Regions from separate parts of the Streptomyces nitrosporeus genome, predicted to be linked through region 2. Evidence: riboswitches for the same ligand, from Rfam matches in the RefSeq annotation. Region 2 holds a riboswitch; the other holds the start of a gene.
The links. Region 2 has a riboswitch for glycine ahead of gcvT (glycine cleavage system aminomethyltransferase GcvT). Riboswitches for the same ligand answer to the same signal wherever they lie in the genome.
Positions count from the first base shown of each region.

Region 1: it holds a riboswitch for glycine, as region 2 does, so the genes downstream of both, gcvP (aminomethyl-transferring glycine dehydrogenase) here and gcvT (glycine cleavage system aminomethyltransferase GcvT) in region 2, are expected to answer to the same signal.

Region 1 is NZ_CP023702.1:6,685,642-6,695,473, forward strand. Features, by position in the region: gene CP967_RS29585 (DUF881 domain-containing protein) at 1-591, shown strand, start outside; gene CP967_RS29590 (small basic family protein) at 588-920, shown strand; gene CP967_RS29595 (DUF881 domain-containing protein) at 926-1,744, shown strand; gene CP967_RS35160 (FHA domain-containing protein) at 2,198-2,725, shown strand; gene ftsR (transcriptional regulator FtsR) at 2,767-3,507, shown strand; gene CP967_RS29610 (bifunctional nuclease family protein) at 3,562-4,035, shown strand; gene CP967_RS29615 (MerR family transcriptional regulator) at 4,204-4,824, shown strand; gene CP967_RS29620 (DNA polymerase IV) at 4,881-6,419, shown strand; gene CP967_RS29625 (PRC-barrel domain-containing protein) at 6,341-6,712, opposite strand; glycine riboswitch at 6,843-6,939, shown strand; gene gcvP (aminomethyl-transferring glycine dehydrogenase) at 7,139-9,832, shown strand, end outside.
Region 2 is NZ_CP023702.1:2,194,405-2,204,236, reverse strand. Features, by position in the region: gene CP967_RS09490 (L-serine ammonia-lyase) at 1-1,315, opposite strand, end outside; gene glyA (serine hydroxymethyltransferase) at 1,547-2,806, opposite strand; gene gcvH (glycine cleavage system protein GcvH) at 2,827-3,204, opposite strand; gene gcvT (glycine cleavage system aminomethyltransferase GcvT) at 3,359-4,507, opposite strand; glycine riboswitch at 4,649-4,746, opposite strand; gene CP967_RS09470 (AAA family ATPase) at 4,947-5,621, shown strand; gene CP967_RS09465 (enhanced serine sensitivity protein SseB) at 5,883-6,647, shown strand; gene CP967_RS09460 (enhanced serine sensitivity protein SseB C-terminal domain-containing protein) at 6,861-7,616, shown strand; gene CP967_RS09455 (ABC transporter permease) at 7,986-8,978, shown strand; gene CP967_RS09450 (ABC transporter substrate-binding protein) at 9,023-9,832, shown strand, end outside.

The DNA of each region.
Region 1 (9,832 bases), 4.5 Mb from region 2:
GTCGAGGCGTTGCGCAAGGACGTCGGGGAACGCCAGCGCAAGGCACTCGAGCAGCACGGAGGCGGCCAGGCGAGCCTGGTCGCCCTGCTCTCGGGAGCAACCCCCGTCCAGGGCCCGGGGATCAAGCTGGTCGTCGACGACGCCGAGAACACGGACCAGGGCGGCGGCGGACCCCGGGAGTCGACCGGCTTCGCCGACACCGGGCGGGTCCGCGACCGGGACATGCAGCGAGTGGTCAACGGCCTCTGGCAGTCCGGCGCGGAGGCGATCTCCATCAACGGGCAGCGCCTGACAGCGCTCTCGGCCATCCGGGCGGCCGGTGACGCCATACTGGTCGACAACAGGCCGCTGGTGCCGCCGTACACGGTGCTCGCGGTGGGGGACGGAGAGAAGCTCGCCGCCGCGTTCCGGGACAGCGCCGACGGCCAGTACCTTCAGGCACTGCACGAGAGCTTCGACATCCGCACCGGCATCTCCGAGCAGGCGCAGGTACGCCTGCCGGCCGCGCCGAGCCTGATCGTACGCACAGCAGAGCCTTTGGCCGACGACACGGGAAGTGGCGCGGCGGAGACAGGGAAGGGCACATCGTGATCGCCGTACTGGGCCTCGTCGTGGGAGTCGTGGTCGGACTGTTGGTCCGGCCCGAAGTGCCGGCGGTGGTCGAGCCCTACCTGCCGATCGCCGTCGTGGCCGCGCTCGACGCGGTCTTCGGCGGGCTGCGCGCCATGCTCGACGGGATCTTCGTGGACAAGGTCTTCGTGGTGTCGTTCCTGTCGAACGTCGTGGTGGCCGCGCTCATCGTGTTCCTCGGGGACAAGCTGGGGGTCGGCGCCCAGCTCTCCACGGGCGTCGTCGTCGTCCTCGGCATCCGCATCTTCTCCAACGCCGCGGCGATCCGCCGGCACGTCTTCCGGGCCTGAGGCAGATGACCAACGAAGAACACCCGCGTATCGACGGACGTCGCAGCGCACTGCCCCCCGAGGTGCCCGCGCCGCCGCCGTCCGCCCCCGGCGCGCCGGAGCCGTCCGACGGGCGCAGACGCCTGCTGGCCGGTCTCTGGCCCCCGCGGGTGACGCGGGCCCAACTCGTCGTCGCGCTGCTGCTGTTCGGCCTCGGGCTGGGACTCGCGATCCAGGTCAGGTCCAACAGCGACAACGACGCGCTGCGCGGCGCCCGCCAGGAGGACCTGGTCCGCATCCTCGACGAACTCGACAACCGGACCCAGCGCCTGGAGGACGAGAAGCAGCGGCTGGAGGGCCAGCGCACGGAGCTGGAGAACAGCTCCGACCAGGCCGAGGAGGCCCGCAGGCAGACGCTCGAGAAGGAGCGGCAGCTCGGGATCCTGGCCGGTACCGTGGCCGCGCACGGCCCCGGCATCACGCTGACGGTCAACGATCCGACCGGCGCCGTCGAGGCCGACATGCTGCTCGACGCCGTCCAGGAGCTCCGCGCGGCGGGTGCCGAGGCGATCGAGGTCAACGGGGTGCGCGTGGTGGCCGACACCTACTTCTCCGGTGACGGGGGCGAGCTGAGCATCGACGGACACAAGGTACGGGCACCGTACGTGTTCGAGGTCATCGGCCGGCCGCAGGACCTCGAACCGGCTCTGAACATCCCCGGCGGAGTGGTCCAGACCCTGGAGAAGGAGCAGGCCACGGCAGAAGTGGCACGCTCGGAGGACATCGTCGTCGACGCCTTGCGGCACGCGCAGCAGCCTGATTACGCTCGGTCGTCCTCGCAGTGACACCGGTGCCCGGAGCACTCGGAGGACTCGGGGACGAGGTAGCGGGGGGTCGCCGCATCGGATCGGTGACGTGTGGTGGAAACTGTCGGGTGGATACGGACGTTGTGAGGATGTCCGGGTCGGCAGGTGTGTTCATTGAGGTTCGTCCTGCCCCACGGGCGGGTCTATTTCGGTCAAGGGGAAACGCCCGTGAAGTTGTTTGCAAAGTGGTTCGGAAAGAGCTCCCGCGAGGACAGCAACAGCGCTGCCCGTCACCGCGCTCCGCGGCAGGGTCAGAACGCCGATGAGCAGGGTTCGGAGCGCCCGCTCTTCCGCGACGAGGTGGCGGGAGGACCCGCCGGCGGATCCGGCGCGTCGTCTGTTGACCCTCGTGGTGCCGGGCGCATAGGTTTCGGAGAACCATCAACCTCAAGTACGGGTGGAGGGTTCACCCCCGCCCCGGAGGGCGCGTCCATGGCGGTTTGTACGAGGTGCGGCCACCGCAATGCCGCGGACAGCCGTTTCTGCTCCAACTGCGGTGCGCCGCTGCGGGGCGGAGTGCCCGAGCGTGCCTCGGAGACGACCTCGACCATCTCGATCTCGGGAATCGAGGCGTACGAGGCCGAGGCGACGGGACAGACCGTCCTGCCGTCCCTCTCGCCCGAGGCGCAGGCCGCCGTCGACGCCCTGCCGGCCGGTTCCGCGCTCCTCGTGGTGCGCCGCGGTCCCAACTCCGGCAGCCGGTTCCTGCTCGACGGGGACCTGACCACGGCCGGCCGTCACCCGCAGAGCGACATCTTCCTCGATGACGTGACCGTGTCACGGCGGCATGTGGAGTTCCACAGGAACCCGGACGGTAGCTTCACCGTGGGTGACGTCGGGAGCCTCAACGGGACCTACGTCAACCGTGAGCGCATCGATTCCGTCGCGCTGTCCAACGGCGACGAAGTCCAGATCGGTAAGTACCGGCTGGTCTTCTACGCGAGCCAGCGGGGCGTGTGACCCTCCCCCGGACCCGGTCCGGGGGGACCCCAGGAAGGTCCATGCTGCGAACAACGACAGGCGGTGCCGGACACGGCACCGCCTCCGCGGACGAACGCGCCATGAGCATCGGCACGGTGCTGCTGCGGCTGCGCGACGAGTTCCCCGAAGTCACCATCTCCAAGATCCGTTTCCTGGAGGCCGAAGGACTCATCGAGCCCCGGCGGACGCCTTCCGGGTACCGGAAGTTCAGCCCGGCGGACGTGGACCGGCTGGCGCAGGTGCTGCGGATGCAGCGGGACCACTACCTTCCGCTCAAGGTCATCCGGGAGCACCTGGACGCCCTGGCCAGGGGCGAGCGTCCGACGCTCGCCCCCGGGGGGCAGGGGCAGCTCGCCGACGGCCTCTGGGACCAGGAGCCGGGCCGGGCCACCGCCGCCCGTATCGGCCGTCCGGAGCTCCTCAGCGCCGCCGAGGTCACCGAGGAGCAGCTCACCGAGTGGGAGTCGTACGGCCTGATCACGGCCGGCCCTGAGGGCAGCTACGACGCCGAGGCGGTGACCGTGGCACGGCTTGTGGCGGATCTGGGCCGGTTCGGTCTGGAACCCCGCCACCTGCGGGCCGTCAGGGCCGCCGCCGAGCGGGAGGCGGGCCTGGTGGAGCAGGTCGTGGCGCCGCTGCGCCGGCACCGGAACCCGCAGACCAGGGCCCATGCGGAGGCCACCGCCAAAGAACTGGCCGAGCTGTCCGTGCGGCTGCACGCCGCACTGGTGCAGACGGCGCTGAAGGTCCGGTTCCACTGAGAGCAGGCGGGGCCCGACTATCCAAACATGCCGGGCACGTCCTAGGGTTGCTGTGTGAACGAGCTCGACGTTGTGGGTGTCCGGGTGGAAATGCCCTCCAACCAGCCGATCGTGCTCCTGCGTGAAGTGGGAGGCGACCGGTACCTCCCGATCTGGATCGGCCCTGGGGAAGCGACCGCGATCGCCTTCGCCCAGCAGGGCATGGCTCCGGCCAGGCCGCTGACCCACGATCTCTTCAAGGATGTGCTCGAGGCCCTCGGCCAGGAGCTCACCGAGGTCCGCATCACGGACCTCAAGGAAGGGGTCTTCTACGCGGAGCTGGTCTTCGCCGGCGGGGTCGAGGTGAGCGCACGGCCGTCCGACGCCATAGCGCTCGCCCTGCGCACCGGCACGCCGATCTACGGCAGTGACGGTGTGCTGGACGACGCGGGCATCGCCATCCCCGACGAGCAGGAGGACGAGGTGGAGAAGTTCCGCGAATTCCTCGACCAGATCTCGCCGGAGGACTTCGGTACCAACAGCCAGTGACCGCTGTTCCGGAGAAGCGCCAGCGCATCCGGCAAGCCGTTCCCCGTAATCGGTGTCCGGAAACCACCCTCAGGGTGATTATCACTCGGCGTGCCGAGTGTGGCGATCGTTGACGCACCCCGGGCGACTGCCTACCTTCGACATGGCAGGTCAAGGACGGAGGTCGGCGTGAGAAGCAGCGGCGACGGTACGGCTGCGGGCGGGTTGTACCGGCAGCACAGCAGTACGGCCGACCAAACCATCATGCAGCCGGTCACGCCGGCGGTGGTGGCAGCGGCGGACGGTGCGGCACCCGCGGACGGCATCGGCTATCGAGGGCCGACGGCGTGCGCGGCGGCGGGGATCACCTACCGGCAGCTCGACTACTGGGCGCGTACGGGGCTGGTGGAACCGAGTGTGCGGCCGGCGTACGGATCGGGGACCCAGCGTCTCTACAGTTTCCGGGACGTGGTCCTCCTCAAGATCGTCAAGCGGTTCCTGGACACAGGTGTCGCTCTGCAGAACATCCGCACCACGGTCCAGCACCTGAGGGCCCGCGGATTCACCGATCTGGAGCGGATGACCCTCATGAGCGACGGGGCGACGGTCTACGAGTGCTCCTCGCCCGACGAGGTCGTCGACCTCCTCCAGGGCGGTCAGGGAGTCTTCGGGATCGCCGTCGGTGTCGTCTGGCGGGACGTGGACGCGGCGCTGTCGCAGCTGCACGGCGAGCGGGTCGACACGGGCGAGACGCTCGTCGGCCACAACCCCGCCGACGAACTGGCACGGCGGCGCAACCGGGCGGGCTGACCTCCGAAGGCCCGCCGGGCCACCGGTTGTCAGTGGCGTGAGGCAGCATCGGGGGTGTGAGAGCAGCACCCACGATCCTGCATCTGGACATGGACGCCTTCTACGCCTCCGCGGAGCAGGCGGCGAAGCCCAGCCTGCGAGGCAAACCGGTGGTGGTGGGCGGGCTGGGGGCCCGCGGGGTGGTCGCGACCGCGTCGTACGAGGCCCGGCGGTTCGGCGTGCACTCCGCGATGCCCATGTCCCAGGCGAGACGGCTGGCCCCCAACGCCGCGTACCTGGTTCCGCGCTTCCCGCTCTACCGGGCGGTGAGCGAGACCGTGATGGAACTGCTCGGGCGGCTCTCCCCGCTGGTCGAGCCGCTCAGCCTGGACGAGGCGTTCGTCGACCTGGAGGCGGGCGGCCTCGCCGACGACTCCCGTTCCGCCCGTGCGGTCGGCGAGCAGCTGCGCCTGGTCATCACGGCGGCCACCGGACTCAGCGGGTCCGTCGGGCTCGCGGGTTCCAAGATGCTCGCCAAGATCGCCTCCGAGAAGGCCAAGCCCGACGGGCTCCTGCTCATCGAACCGGGCACCGAACGCGAACTGCTCGCACCCATGTCCGTCCGCACACTGCCGGGGGTGGGCCCCGCCACGGGTGACCATCTCAGACGCGCCGGGATGACGGTGGTGCACGATCTCGCCGAGGCGGGGGAGGCGGAACTCGTACGCCTGCTGGGCAAGGCGCACGGGGCCGCGCTGTACCGCATGGCCCTCGGCCACGACGACCGGCCCGTCGTGGCCGAGCGTGACGCCAAGTCCGTGTCGGTGGAGGACACCTTCGACGTGGACCTGCACGACCGCGTCCGGGTGCGGGCGGAGGTGGAGCGGCTCGCCGACCGGTGTGTGCGGCGGCTCCGGGACGCGGGACGCTCCGGACGGACGGTGGTGCTGAAGGTGCGCCGTTACGACTTCTCGACGCTGACCAGGTCCGAGACGCTGCGCGGCCCCACCGACGATCCCGGGGTCGTCAGGGAGGCCGCGGCGAGGCTCCTGGAGGCCGTCGACACCACCGGCGGCGTACGGCTGCTCGGGGTGGGGGTCACGGGACTCGCGGATTTCACACAGGAGGACCTCTTCGCGCAGGCGGCCGAGGCGCGGCAGGGCGACGCGGTGCCGTCCGCGGCCGAGGAGGCCGGGAGCGGGGCCGCCGGGCCGGGGACGGACGGGCGGGGGACGGACAGGCCCGAGACGGAGAGGCCGGAGACGGACGGGCCGAAGCCGGAGGAGTCCGGGGCCGCGCAGGCGGTGCTGGCCGCCCCGGAGGACGCCGGGCAGCCGTCCGCCCGGCGGTGGTCCGCCGGGCAGGACGTACGGCACGAGACGCTCGGGCACGGGTGGGTGCAGGGCAGCGGGGTCGGGCGGGTCACCGTGCGGTTCGAGGAACCGGGTTCGGCCCCGGGCCGGGTGCGGACGTTCAGGACGGACGACCCGGAGCTGCGGCCGGCCGATCCGCTGCCGCTGGTGCGCGATCCGGTCGACTACTCCTCGTGGCCGGCCAGCTTGCCGAAGTCCCGGTCGGGGGCCGTGCCCTCGGCGGGGGCCACGTCCAGCCCGTAGTGGCGGTAGAGCTGCAGTTCCTGTTCGGGGGAGAGGTGGCGGCCCACCCCGAAATCGGGCGCGTCCTTGATCAGGGCACGGTCGAAGGGGACCTTCAGCCGGCCGTCGGCGAACTCGCTCGGATCCAGCGGCACGAACGCGTCCCTGGTGAAGAGCCCCGTCCGCACGGCCGCCCACTCGGGGACGCCGGTGGCGTCGTCGAGATAGACCTCGTCCACCGTCCCGATCTTGGCTCCGGTGCGGTCGAAGGCCTTGCGGCCGATCAGACTGCGCGGATCGATGTCGCTCTGCACGGGACCTCCCACTGGTCACGGGGCATCAGGGTGGTCGCTACTGCTCCACAGGACTACGAAAGGCCAGATCCGGGGCTTCAGCCACTCGGAACGGCCCGGGCCGGCCCGCTGGTAGGCTGGAGGCGGCTGCCGACCCCGTGCGGGAGAGCCCTCCGAGACAGCATCGGAGGCGCCGAAGGAGCAACTCCTCCCCGGAATCTCTCAGGCCCCCGTACCGCACGGACGAAGCCACTCTGGAAAGCAGGGCGGGACCAGGACCGGCACGGACATGTGGCGGGACGGACCCGGCCTCACCGACGGTGAAAGCCGGCACGCCGCGAGGCGGGCCGGTGAAGCTCTCAGGTCGAGATGACAGAGGGGGAGGCCGTTCGGGCAGCTACGCCGTGCTGCCCCTCGCAGGTCGTGACAGACCAGGAGGCCTCCTTCATGACCCCCCGTCGCACTCCGCTCTCCCAGCTGGAGCAGGGCATCCCCTTCGAGCAGCGCCACATCGGGCCGGATGCCGGGGCCCAGGCGAAAATGCTCGCACAGGTCGGTTACGGCTCCCTCGACGAACTCACCGCGGCCGCGGTGCCCGACGTGATCAGGAGCGCCGAGGCACTGGACCTCCCCCGGGCGCGCACCGAGGCCGAGGTCCTGGCGGAGCTCCGGCAGCTCGCCGACCGCAACCAGGTGCTGACCCCGATGATCGGGCTCGGCTACTACGGCACGTTCACCCCGCCGGTCATCCTGCGCAACGTCATGGAGAACCCCGCCTGGTACACGGCGTACACGCCCTACCAGCCGGAGATCTCCCAGGGCCGCCTGGAGGCCCTGCTGAACTTCCAGACGATGGTGGCCGACCTCACCGGACTGCCCACCTCCGGCGCCTCGCTCCTGGACGAGGGCACGGCCGCCGCCGAGGCCATGGCGCTGGCACGGCGCGTGGGCAAGGTCAAGGACGGCGTGTTCCTGGTCGACGCGGACACCCTGCCGCAGACCGTCGCGGTGATCCGTACGCGCGCCGAACCGACCGGCGTCGAGGTGGTCGTCGCGGACCTGGCCGACGGCATCCCCGCCGAGGCCGCCGGACGCGGGGTCTTCGGCGTGCTCCTCCAGTACCCGGGCGCCTCGGGTGCCGTGCGTGACCTGCGGCCCGTCATCGAGCAGGCGCACGAACTGGGCGCGATCGTCACCGTCGCCGCCGACCTGCTGGCCCTGACCCTGCTGACCTCGCCCGGTGAGCTCGGCGCGGACATCGCCGTCGGCACCACCCAGCGCTTCGGGGTGCCGATGGGCTTCGGCGGCCCGCACGCCGGTTTCATGGCCGTCCGTGAGAAGTTCGCCCGGAGCCTGCCCGGGCGCCTCGTCGGCGTCTCCGTCGACGCCGACGGCGACAAGGCCTACCGCCTGGCCCTGCAGACCCGCGAGCAGCACATCCGCCGCGAGAAGGCCACCAGCAACATCTGCACCGCGCAGGTACTGCTCGCCGTCATGGCCGGGATGTACGCCGTCTACCACGGCCCCGACGGTCTGCGGACGATCGCCCGGCGGACCCACCGGTTCGCCGCGATCCTGGCCGGGGGGCTGCGGGCCGCGGGCGCCGACGTCGTGCACGACTCGTTCTTCGACACGGTGACCGTCCGGGTGCCGGGTGCCGCCTCCGGCGTGGTCTCCGCGGCGCGCGAGCGCGGGGTCAACCTGCGTCTCGTGGACGCCGACCACGTCTCGGTGGCCTGCGACGAGACCACCACCCGCGCCCATGTGGCCGCGGTCTGGGCCGCCTTCGGCGCGGACGGCGACATCGAGGCGCTGGACGCCGGGACCGCCGAGGCCCTGCCCGGCGGCCTGCTGCGCACCGACCAGGTCCTCACCCACCCGGTCTTCCACCAGCACCGCTCCGAGACCGCGATGCTCCGCTACCTCCGCCGGCTCGCCGACCGGGACTACGCGCTGGACCGCGGCATGATCCCGCTGGGCTCCTGCACCATGAAGCTCAACGCGACCGCCGAGATGGAGCCGATCACCTGGCCGGAGTTCGGCGCGCTGCACCCCTTCGCACCGGCCGAGCAGGCCCAGGGCTTCCTCACCCTCATCCGTGAGCTCGAGGAGCGGCTGGCCGAGGTCACCGGTTACGACGCCGTCTCCCTCCAGCCGAACGCCGGCTCCCAGGGTGAGTTCGCCGGGCTCCTGGCCGTACGCGCCTACCACCGGGCCAACGGTGACGAGGGCCGTACCGTCTGCCTCATCCCGTCCTCCGCGCACGGCACCAACGCCGCGAGCGCCGTGATGGCGGGCATGAAGGTCGTCGTGGTCAAGACCGCCGACGACGGCGAGGTCGACATCGAGGACCTGCGCGCCAAGATCCTGAAGCACCGCGACGAACTCGCCGTCCTGATGATCACCTACCCCTCCACCCACGGCGTCTTCGAGGAGCACGTCGCCGACATCTGCGGCGAGGTGCACGACGCGGGCGGCCAGGTGTACGTGGACGGCGCCAACCTCAACGCGCTGGTCGGCCTTGCGAAGCCCGGCAAGTTCGGCGGGGACGTCTCGCACCTGAACCTGCACAAGACCTTCTGCATCCCGCACGGCGGAGGCGGTCCGGGTGTCGGCCCCGTCGGCGTACGCGCGCACCTGGCGCCGTACCTGCCGAACCATCCGCTGCAGCCCGCCGCGGGCCCCGGGACCGGGGTCGGCCCCATCTCCGCCGCGCCGTGGGGGTCGGCAGGCATCCTGCCGATCTCCTGGGCGTACGTCCGCCTCATGGGCGGGGAGGGGCTGAAGCGCGCGACGCAGGTGGCCGTGCTCGCGGCCAACTACATCGCCAAGCGACTGGAACCGCACTTCCCGATCCTGTACACCGGCCCGGGTGACCTGGTCGCACACGAGTGCATCGTCGACCTGCGGCCGCTCTCCAAGGCGACCGGGGTCAGCATCGACGACGTCGCCAAGCGGCTGATCGACTACGGCTTCCACTCGCCCACGATGTCGTTCCCGGTGGCCGGCACGCTGATGATCGAGCCGACCGAGAGCGAGGACCTCACCGAACTCGACCGGTTCTGCGACACGATGATCGCCATCCGCGGCGAGATCGAGAAGGTCGCCTCCGGCGCCTGGAGCGCGGACGACAACCCGCTG
Region 2 (9,832 bases):
CCGTCTCCTTCATGGTCTTGATGACCTTGTCGAGGGAGACCATGTGGCTGCCGTCGCCCCGCAGCGCCATCCTGGCGGCCGTGACCGCCTTCACCGCCGCCATGCCGTTGCGCTCGATGCAGGGGATCTGGACCAGGCCCCCCACCGGGTCGCAGGTCAGGCCGAGGTTGTGCTCCATACCGATCTCGGCGGCGTTCTCCACCTGCTCCGGGGAGCCGCCCAGGACCTCGGCCAGCGCGCCCGCCGCCATCGAGCAGGCCGAGCCGACCTCGCCCTGGCAGCCGACCTCGGCGCCGGAGATGGAGGCGTTCTCCTTGAAGAGCATGCCGATGGCACCGGCGGCCAGCAGGAAGCGGACGACGCCGTCGTCCTTCTCCGCCTCCGTGCAGCCGCCCGCCGCGAAGTTCATGTAGTAGTGCAGCACCGCCGGGATGATGCCGGCCGCGCCGTTCGTCGGCGCGGTCACCACCCGGCCGCCCGCCGCGTTCTCCTCGTTGACGGCCATCGCGTAGAGGGTGATCCACTCCATCGCGTGGGTCTGGGGGTCGCCCTCCGCACGCAGCTGGCGGGCCGAGTTCGCGGCGCGGCGGCGGACCTTGAGGCCGCCCGGCAGGATGCCCTCGCGGGACATGCCGCGGGCCACGCAGGCCTGCATGACGCGCCAGATCTCCAGGAGGCCCGCGCGGATCTCCTCCTCGGTCCGCCAGGCCTTCTCGTTCTCCAGCATCAGGGAGGAGATCGACAGGCCCGTCTCGCGCGCCCGCCGCAGCAGCTCGTCGCCGGTGCGGAAGGGGTGCCGCAGCACCGTGTCGTCCGGGACGATCGGGTTCTCGCCCTCGACCGCGTCCTCGTCCACGACGAAACCGCCGCCCACCGAGTAGTAGGTCTTCTCCAGGAGCGGCGCGCCCTCGCGGTCGTACGCCCACAGGGTCATGCCGTTGGCGTGGTACGGGAGTGCCGTGCGGCGGTGCAGGACCAGTTGCTCGTCGGCGTCGAAGGCGATCTCGTGCATGCCGAGCAGGGCGAGGCGCCCCGAGGCCCGGATCGCCTCGACGCGGGCGTCGGCGCCCTCCACGTCGACCGTGCGGGGCGAGGCGCCCTCCAGGCCGAGCAGGACCGCCTTCGGGGTGCCGTGGCCGTGGCCCGTCGCGCCGAGCGAGCCGTACAGCTCCGCGCGTACGGAAGCGGTGTGGGCCAGCAGGCCCTCGTTCTTGAGGCGGCGGGCGAACATGCGCGCCGCGCGCATCGGGCCGACGGTGTGGGAGCTGGACGGGCCGATGCCGACCGAGAAGAGGTCGAAGACCGAGATGGCCACGGGGGGACTCCTAAAGGGTTGGTGGACGCCGTTGTCCGCCGGGTGGTGCGGGCCGGGCACCGGGGGTGTCCGGGCCGGGGTGGTGCCGCGGGCCGCGCCGGGGGTCTCCCGGGCCGGCCGTGCGGGGGCAAGGGGCGGGGGCACCGTGCCCACTGTTCAGTGTGCGCGGTGCCCCCACCGGTCGTGCGAACCGCCCGGAACCGGGCCGAAGGGCCTGGTTCCGGCCGGGGCCTACTTCAGGCCGGGGTACAGCGGGAACTTCTCGGCCAGCGCCGTCACCCGGGCCTTCAGGGCCCCGGCGTCGTAGGACGGCTTGAGGGCGGCGGCGATGATCTCCGCGACCTCGGTGAACTCCTCCGCGCCGAAGCCGCGGGTGGCCAGCGCCGGCGTACCGATGCGCAGGCCCGAGGTGACCATCGGCGGGCGCGGGTCGTTCGGGACGGCGTTGCGGTTGACCGTGATGCCGATCTCGTGGAGCCGGTCCTCGGCCTGCTGGCCGTCCAGCTCCGAGTCGCGCAGGTCGACCAGGACCAGGTGCACGTCCGTGCCGCCGGACAGCACGGAGACACCCGCCTCGGTGACGTCCGGCTGCACCAGGCGCTCGGCGAGGATGCGGGCGCCGTCCAGGGTGCGCTGCTGGCGCTCCTTGAACTCCTCGGTCGCCGCGACCTTGAACGAGACCGCCTTGGCCGCGATCACGTGCTCCAGCGGGCCGCCCTGCTGACCGGGGAAGACCGCGGAGTTGATCTTCTTGGCGAGCTCCTGCGTCGACAGGATGACACCACCGCGCGGACCGCCCAGGGTCTTGTGCGTGGTCGTGGTGACGACGTGGGCGTGCGGCACCGGGTTGGGGTGCAGGCCCGCGGCCACCAGGCCGGCGAAGTGCGCCATGTCCACCATCAGGTACGCGCCGACCTCGTCCGCGATACGGCGGAAGGCGGCGAAGTCCAGCTGACGCGGGTAGGCCGACCAGCCGGCCACGATCAGCTGCGGCTTCGACTCCTTGGCCAGGCGCTCGACCTCGGCCATGTCCACGACGCCGGTGTCGTCGACGTGGTACGGGACCACGTTGTACAGCTTGCCGGAGAAGTTGATCTTCATGCCGTGGGTCAGGTGACCGCCGTGGGCGAGGTTGAGGCCCATGATCGTGTCGCCCGGCTTCAGCAGCGCGAACATCGCGGCGGCGTTCGCCTGCGCACCGGAGTGCGGCTGGACGTTCGCGGCCTCGGCGCCGAAGAGCGCCTTGATGCGGTCGATCGCGATCTGCTCGACCACGTCGACGTGCTCGCAGCCGCCGTAGTAGCGGCGGCCCGGGTAGCCCTCGGCGTACTTGTTGGTGAGGACGGAGCCCTGGGCCTCCATGACGGCGGCCGGAGCGAAGTTCTCCGACGCGATCATCTCGAGGGTGGACTGCTGGCGGTGGAGCTCGGCGTCGACGGCGGCGGCGACGTCCGGGTCCAGCTCGTGGAGGGAGGAGTTGAGAAGCGACATCAGGTGGTCCCTTGGGGTCTTTAGTTGCCGGAGAACTCGGTGTACCCGTCGGCGGAGAGCAGGTCGTCCGGCTCCTCCGTGACGCGCACCTTGAACAGCCAGCCGCCCTCGAAGGGGGCGGAGTTCACCAGCGACGGGTCGTCCACGACGTCCTGGTTGGCCGCGGTCACCTCGCCGGTCACCGGGGAGTACAGGTCGCTGACCGACTTGGTCGACTCCAGCTCACCGCAGGTCTCACCCGCGGTCACCGTGTCACCGACCGCCGGGAGCTGGGCGTAGACGACGTCACCGAGCGCGTTGGCCGCGTACTCGGTGATACCGACGGTGGCCACGCCGTCCTCGGCGGCCGACAGCCACTCGTGCTCCTTGCTGTACCGCAGCTGCTGGGGGTTGCTCATGGTCTGAATTCTCCTGTACGCGGGGGAGTGCTGGTGAACGGTGGTCTTGAGGCGTGAGACAGGACTGCGTCACGTCCGGGCGTCCGGGCCGCCGTGGCGGGGCCCGGTGCCTGCCGCGCCCGGGGCGCGGACCGGCCCGGGGTGCCGCCGCCGGTTACTTCTCGCGCTTGTAGAAAGGCAGCGCGACGACCTCGTAGGGCTCGTGCGTGCCCCGGATGTCCACGGCGACCCCGGCCGTACCGGGCGCCGCGTAGGCGGTGTCGACGTACGCCATGGCGATCGGCCTGCCCAGGGTGGGGGAGGGGGCGCCCGAGGTGACCTCGCCGATCACCCGGCCGTCCTCGGCCACGACCGGGAAACCGGCCCGCGGCACCCGGCGGCCCTCGGCGACCAGGCCGACCAGCTTGCGGGGCGGGGCCGACTCGGCACGCGCGGCAGCCGCGCGCAGCGCCTCGCGGCCGGTGAAGTCGCCCTCCTTCTCGAACTTCACCACCCGGCCGAGACCGGCGTCGAACGGGGTCAGGGCGGCGGTCAGCTCATGGCCGTACAGCGGCATGCCCGCCTCCAGGCGCAGCGTGTCCCGGCAGGAGAGGCCGCACGGGACCAGGCCGTGCGGGGCGCCCGCCTCGGTGAGGGCCTGCCACAGCCGCTCGGCGTGCGCGGGGGCGACGAACAGCTCGAAGCCGTCCTCGCCGGTGTAGCCGGTACGGGCGATGAGCGCGGGGACCCCCGCGACCGTGCCCGGCAGGCCGGCGTAGTACTTCAGGCTGTCCAGATCGGCGTCGGTGACGGCCTTCAGCACGGCGGGGGAGGCGGGGCCCTGGACGGCGAGCAGCGCGTAGGCGTCCCGGTCGTCACGCACCTCGGCGTCGAAGCCGGCCGAGCGCCCGGTGAGGGTGTCCAGGACCAGCGGGGCGTTGCCCGCGTTGGCGACGACCATGTACTCGGTCTCACCCAGGCGGTAGACGATCAGGTCGTCCAGGATGCCGCCGTCCTCCGCGACGATCATCGTGTAGCGGGCCCGGCCGACGGCGACCGTGGCGATGTTGCCCACCAGCGCGTGGTTCAGGAAGGCCGCGGCCTGCGGCCCGGTGACGGTGATCTCACCCATGTGGGAGAGGTCGAAGAGGCCGGCCCGGGTGCGTACGGCGTTGTGCTCGTCGCGCTCGCTGGCGTACCGCAGGGGCATGTCCCAGCCGGCGAAGTCGGTCATGGTCGCGCCCAGCGAACGGTGCAGCGCGTGGAGAGGGCTCTGGTGCGCGGCGCCTTCGGGGAGGGCGGCGGGGCGGGGGTCGGTGCTCATGGGTACGGCTCCAGGGCATGACGGCAAAGGGCGGTCCCTCCCCATCTGTCATCGGAACCTGAGAGGTTCGCCGCAAGCCCCTGAAAGGGGTCGGCTTGCACCTTGGGTGGAGCCGCAGGGCGGCCCGCTTTTCAGATCTGCCTCATCCACGCGGTACGGGGCCTGAGAGATTCAAGGGAGGAACTTGCTCCTTCGGCGCCCGGCGCACACGGTGACCGGGACTCTCCCGCGCGGATTCAAACGGCCGGTATGCAATTGGCGGGGTCATCATCGCACGCCGTGGGGGAGAGTGGGGCCGGAGCCGTCCGGGCGGGCGGCGGACGGACCGGGGCGGGCGACACGTGCGGCCCGCGTCCCGTCCGGAGCGCCCCGGCCGCATTACCTTTTCTTTACACTTCTTGGGCAGACCAGGTGTGGTGACGAATGCAGGGGGACGGCGATGACGTTGCGGCCACACGCGACGGCCACAGGGGCCGCACACGACGCGATGCCCGCGCAGCCGGGCGCGCCCGCCCGCGAGAGCCTGGACGGGGCGCCCGCCCGGGCGGTGCGCGACCTGCGGGGCGGCGGCCCCGGGCCTTCGGAGCTGGTCTTCGCGCCCGGTGACGTGGTGGTGGTCTCGGGGCTGCCGGGCAGCGGGAAGTCGACCCTGATCACGCGCGCGGTCCAGGGACGCGCCGTCGACTCCCAGGACACCCGGGACCGCTGGGCGGCCCGGATGCCCCGCTTACTCCCGTACGCCCTCTACCGCCCCCTCGTGCGGGCGGCGCACTACCTCGGGCTGCGGCGGTCGCTGCGCTCGGGGGGCTCCGTGGTGGTGCACGACTGCGGTACGCAGTCCTGGGTGCGCCGCTGGCTGGCACGGGACGCCGTCCGCCGGGGCCGGGCCCTGCACCTCGTGCTGCTCGACGTCACCCCCGCGGTGGCCAGGGAGGGCCAGCGCGAGCGCGGGCGCGGCGTCTCCGGATACGCCTTCGCCCGGCACCGGCGCGCCGTCGGCCGGCTGCTGCGGGACGCCGAAGGCGGACTGCTGCTGCCGGGCTGCGCCTCGGCCGTGCTGCTCGACCGCGAGGCGGCGGGGAGGATCGAGCGGATCACCTTCACCGGGGGGTAGGCGCGGGGGGCGGGGGCGGGACGCCCCAGGACGGGACGCCCCAGGACGGGACGCCCCGGGGCGGGGCCGTGTGCCCGCGCCCCGTATCCATTCCTCATACATGTACTTCGCGGACGCACATCCGGAAGGTGTCCGTCCGGCCGTCCGGCATCCGGACGGTACGCCGGACCGGTCCCGCCGGGCGGAGGGGCGGCGGCGCGCCGCCGCCCCTCCGTCTAAGGTTTCTGCCGCACGGCTCGGCGAGAGAGGGACTGGGAAGACGTGGACATTCCGGTGCAGGCGCATCCGCAGCAGGGCTGGCCGGCCAACGAGCTCGAAGAGGTACTGGCCGCGTCGGTGGGCGTACCCGACGCGGGCGGCCGGCTCGTCGAGGTGCTCGGCCGCAGCCCGGTCTGGGTCCCCCTGCCGAACGGCGGCGGACCCGACAGCCCCGACCTGGACCTGCCGACGGTCGAGCTCGACGGTGCCGCGTACGTCCCCGTGTTCAGCTCCGAGGCCCAGTTCCTGGCCTGCACGGCCCCCGGCCTGCCCTTCGCCGTCGCCCCCGCCCGGGAGTTCGCCCGGGGCCTGCCCCCGCAGCTCGGCATCGCGGTCAACCCGGGCGGCGCGGTCGGCCTCCCGCTGCCGCCGGCCGCCGTCGCCGACCTCTGCCGCACCGGGCGCACCGCGCTGGACGGGCCCGCCGGCGGCGGCCGGGTGCGGCTGTACGAACCGGACTGGAAGGAGGACCCCGTCGACTTCCTCTCGGTGGTGGCCGCCGAGTTCCACGCCACCGGGGTCGTCTCCACCGCCCGCCGGACCCTGGCCAGTATCGAGGGCGGCGAGCCCGTCCTCTTCGTGGGCGTCGAGTCCGCCGCCCGGGACGGCGCGGGCCAGAGCGTCCCGATGGAGGCCCTGGGCCGGGCCCTGGGCCGGGTCCAGGTGCCCTGGCCGGTCAACCTCGTGCTGCTCGACGTGGCCCAGGACCCCGTCGGCGACTGGATGCTGGGGAAGGTGCGGCCGTTCTACCGGCGCGAGGAGTACTGAGGACGCGCCGCCGGCGCCGAGGACGCGCCGCCGTGACGCCGGGAAGGTGTCGTAGGGGGCGCATAAGCTGGTTTGATGACGAGGTCGCCCCGTGTGCCCGGAGCGACACCACAGCACCGTGACGCGGGCGGGACGGCCCGGCACACGGACCGAAGAGGGGCGGGACCCAGGGTGAGTGCGTCGGGCACGGCGGCGGCCGGGCAGGTCGAGCACATGCTGCGTCAAGTGACCCCCGGGCGGCTCGACGCGTACGAGGCGCTGCTGCGGGCCTTGGCCGGCGGCCAGGTGTGGATGCTGCTCTGGCACGGCACGGCGGGCTCGCCGGACGCCCAGTACGGCAACATGCAGGTCGAAGGCCTCGGCTACGCCCCCTGTGTGACCTCCGCCCAGGAACTCTCGGCCAGCGGCTGGAGCAGGGCGCACGAGCTGATCACCGGCCGGGACATCGCCCGCGTGCTCTTCCCGGACCGCTGGGGCATCTGGCTCAACCCGCACGCCCCCGGCGGCGGGGTCGGCATCCCCTGGCTGGACCTGCGCCGGATCGCCACCGGCCTCGAACGGATGCCCGCGGGCCCGCTGCGGGTCTCCGAACCGGCCGTCGAGATCCCGCAGTTCTACGCCCTGCTGTCGCAGAACGCTCACCGCACCCCCGCGATCCGCTCGCTGCGCCGCGCCTGGGTGCAGCCCGCGCTCGGCGTCCCGTACCTCGCGATCGGCCTCGACCTCTACGACACGGGCCGCCCGTCCGTGGACGCGGCCCGCGCGATGATGCGGCAGTCCGTGGGCGCCGTCCCCGACGGGCTGCCCGTCTCCACGGTCTCCATGTCCGACGAGTACGACCCGGTCGCGATGTGGCTGCGTGCGAACGCCCGGCCCTTCTACGACCGCGAGGCCCACGCGGCCCCCGCGGGCCCGCCGCCCGCCTCCGCACCCGGCTACGGCTACCCGCCGGTGCCGCGCGCGTACTGAGGAAACGTCACGCGGAGCCCTCCCCGGCAGGCGTGCGGGAGGGCAATCCCTCCTTGCATGCGATGAGTTGGGGCGCATGTCCGGTATCGGGGACTAGCGGCCGAGTCGTCCGCTCGGCGAGACCGGTTGTCCGGATAACGGAATGCCGCAGACAGCATCACGTTTGAGCAAACATTCCCCGCCAGGTCTGGCGGGTGGTCACGCCCACGCTGAAGACTCCCCCCAGCAGGTGGTCCCTGCCCGAGTCATGCCCCTTTCAAACAGGGGCCGTTCGCCGTGGCACCACCACCTGTGCCATGTGTTTGTACGAGCCGCTACAGCGGCGGTCACGGGCCGGCCAACCGCCGGCCGAGAGGGGTCTCCAGCGCAATGACGGCACCTATCGAGACCACCGGGGCAGATGCGCGGCCCGAAGCGGTGCTGGAGGGCGCCGGGCGCAAGGAGATCGAGGGCCGCTCCCTGGGCCGCATCGCCTGGACCCGGTTCAAGCGGGACAAGGGCGCGATGGCGGGCGGCGTCGTGGTCGTGCTGCTGATCCTCACGGCGGTGCTCTCCAAGCCCATCCAGGCGCTGCTCGGACTCGACCCCAACGCCTTCAACCAGGACCTGGTCGACCCCGTCATGCTGGCGCCCAAGGGCGACTTCGGCGGCATCAGCTGGGACCACCCCTTCGGCGTGGAGCCCCAGACCGGCCGTGACATCTTCGCCCGCATCCTGGAAGGCTCCTGGGTCTCCCTGGTCGTGGCCGTCGGCTCCACGCTGCTCTCCGTCGTCATCGGCGTGGTCATGGGTGTCGTGGCCGGGTTCTACGGCGGCTGGGTGGACAGCTTCATCAGCCGGATGATGGACACCTTCCTGGCCTTCCCGCTCCTGCTTTTCGCGATCTCCATCTCCGCCTCCCTCCAGGGCGAGGCCTTCGGGATGGAGGGGCTCACGCTGCGCATCGCGGTCCTCATCTTCGTCATCGGCTTCTTCAGCTGGCCCTACATCGGACGCATCGTCCGCGCGCAGACCCTGTCGCTGCGTGAGAGGGAGTTCGTCGAGGCGGCCCGTTCCCTGGGCGCCCGCGGGCCGTTCATCCTCTTCCGGGAGCTGCTGCCGAACCTGATCGCGCCGATCCTGGTCTACGCGACGCTCCTGATCCCCACGAACATCCTCTTCGAGGCGTCCCTGTCCTTCCTCGGTGTCGGTATCGCGCCGCCGCAGGCCTCGTGGGGCGGCATGCTCACGCAGGCGGTCGACCTCTACGAGGTGGACCCGATGTTCATGGTCATCCCCGGCATGGCGATCTTCGTCACCGTGCTGGCCTTCAATCTGCTGGGGGACGGGCTGCGCGACGCACTCGACCCTCGTGGCAAGTAATCGCGGCCCTGCCGCACCGGACGAACGAGGGGGCTTTCCTCAGCATGCGAAACAGAAAGACAGCCGCAGCGATAGCCGTGGCCGTGGCGGTGTCGCTCGGCGCCTCCGCCTGCAGCGGCGGCGACTCGGACAAGAACAGCTCGGGCGGCGGTAACGGCGCCGCGGCCGACGCGGCTCTGAAGACCATCGTCAACAAGACGGACAAGAAGGGCGGGACGCTCTCCCTGGAGCACTCCAGCGGTCCCGACTCCCTGGACCCGGGCAACACCTACTACGGCTGGGTGCAGAACTTCTCCCGCCTGTACGGCCGCACCCTGGTGACCTTCAAGCCGGCCGCCGGCAAGGAGAGCCTGGAGCTGGTCCCCGACCTCGCCACCGACCTGGGCAAGGGCAGCGCCGACGCCAAGACCTGGACGTACACGCTCCGCAAGGGCGTGAAGTTCGAGGACGGCACCGAGGTCACCTCGAAGGACGTCAAGTACGCCATCGAGCGCTCCAACTTCGCGCCGGAGGCCCTGTCCAACGGCCCGACGTACTTCAAGGCGTACCTCGAGGGCGGCGACAAGTACAAGGGCCCCTACAAGGACAAGTCGCCCGAGGGCCTGAAGTCCATCGAGACGCCGGACGACCACACGATCGTCTTCCACCTCAACAAGCCGTTCGCGGACATGGACTACCTCGCGACCTTCTCGCAGACCGCACCGGTCCCGGCGAAGGCCGACAAGGGCGCCTCCTACGTCCAGAACATCGTCTCCTCGGGCCCGTACAAGTTCGAGGCGTACGACGAGAGCAAGGGCGCGACCCTGGTCCGCAACCCGGAGTGGGACGCGGCCTCGGACCCGATCCGCAAGGCG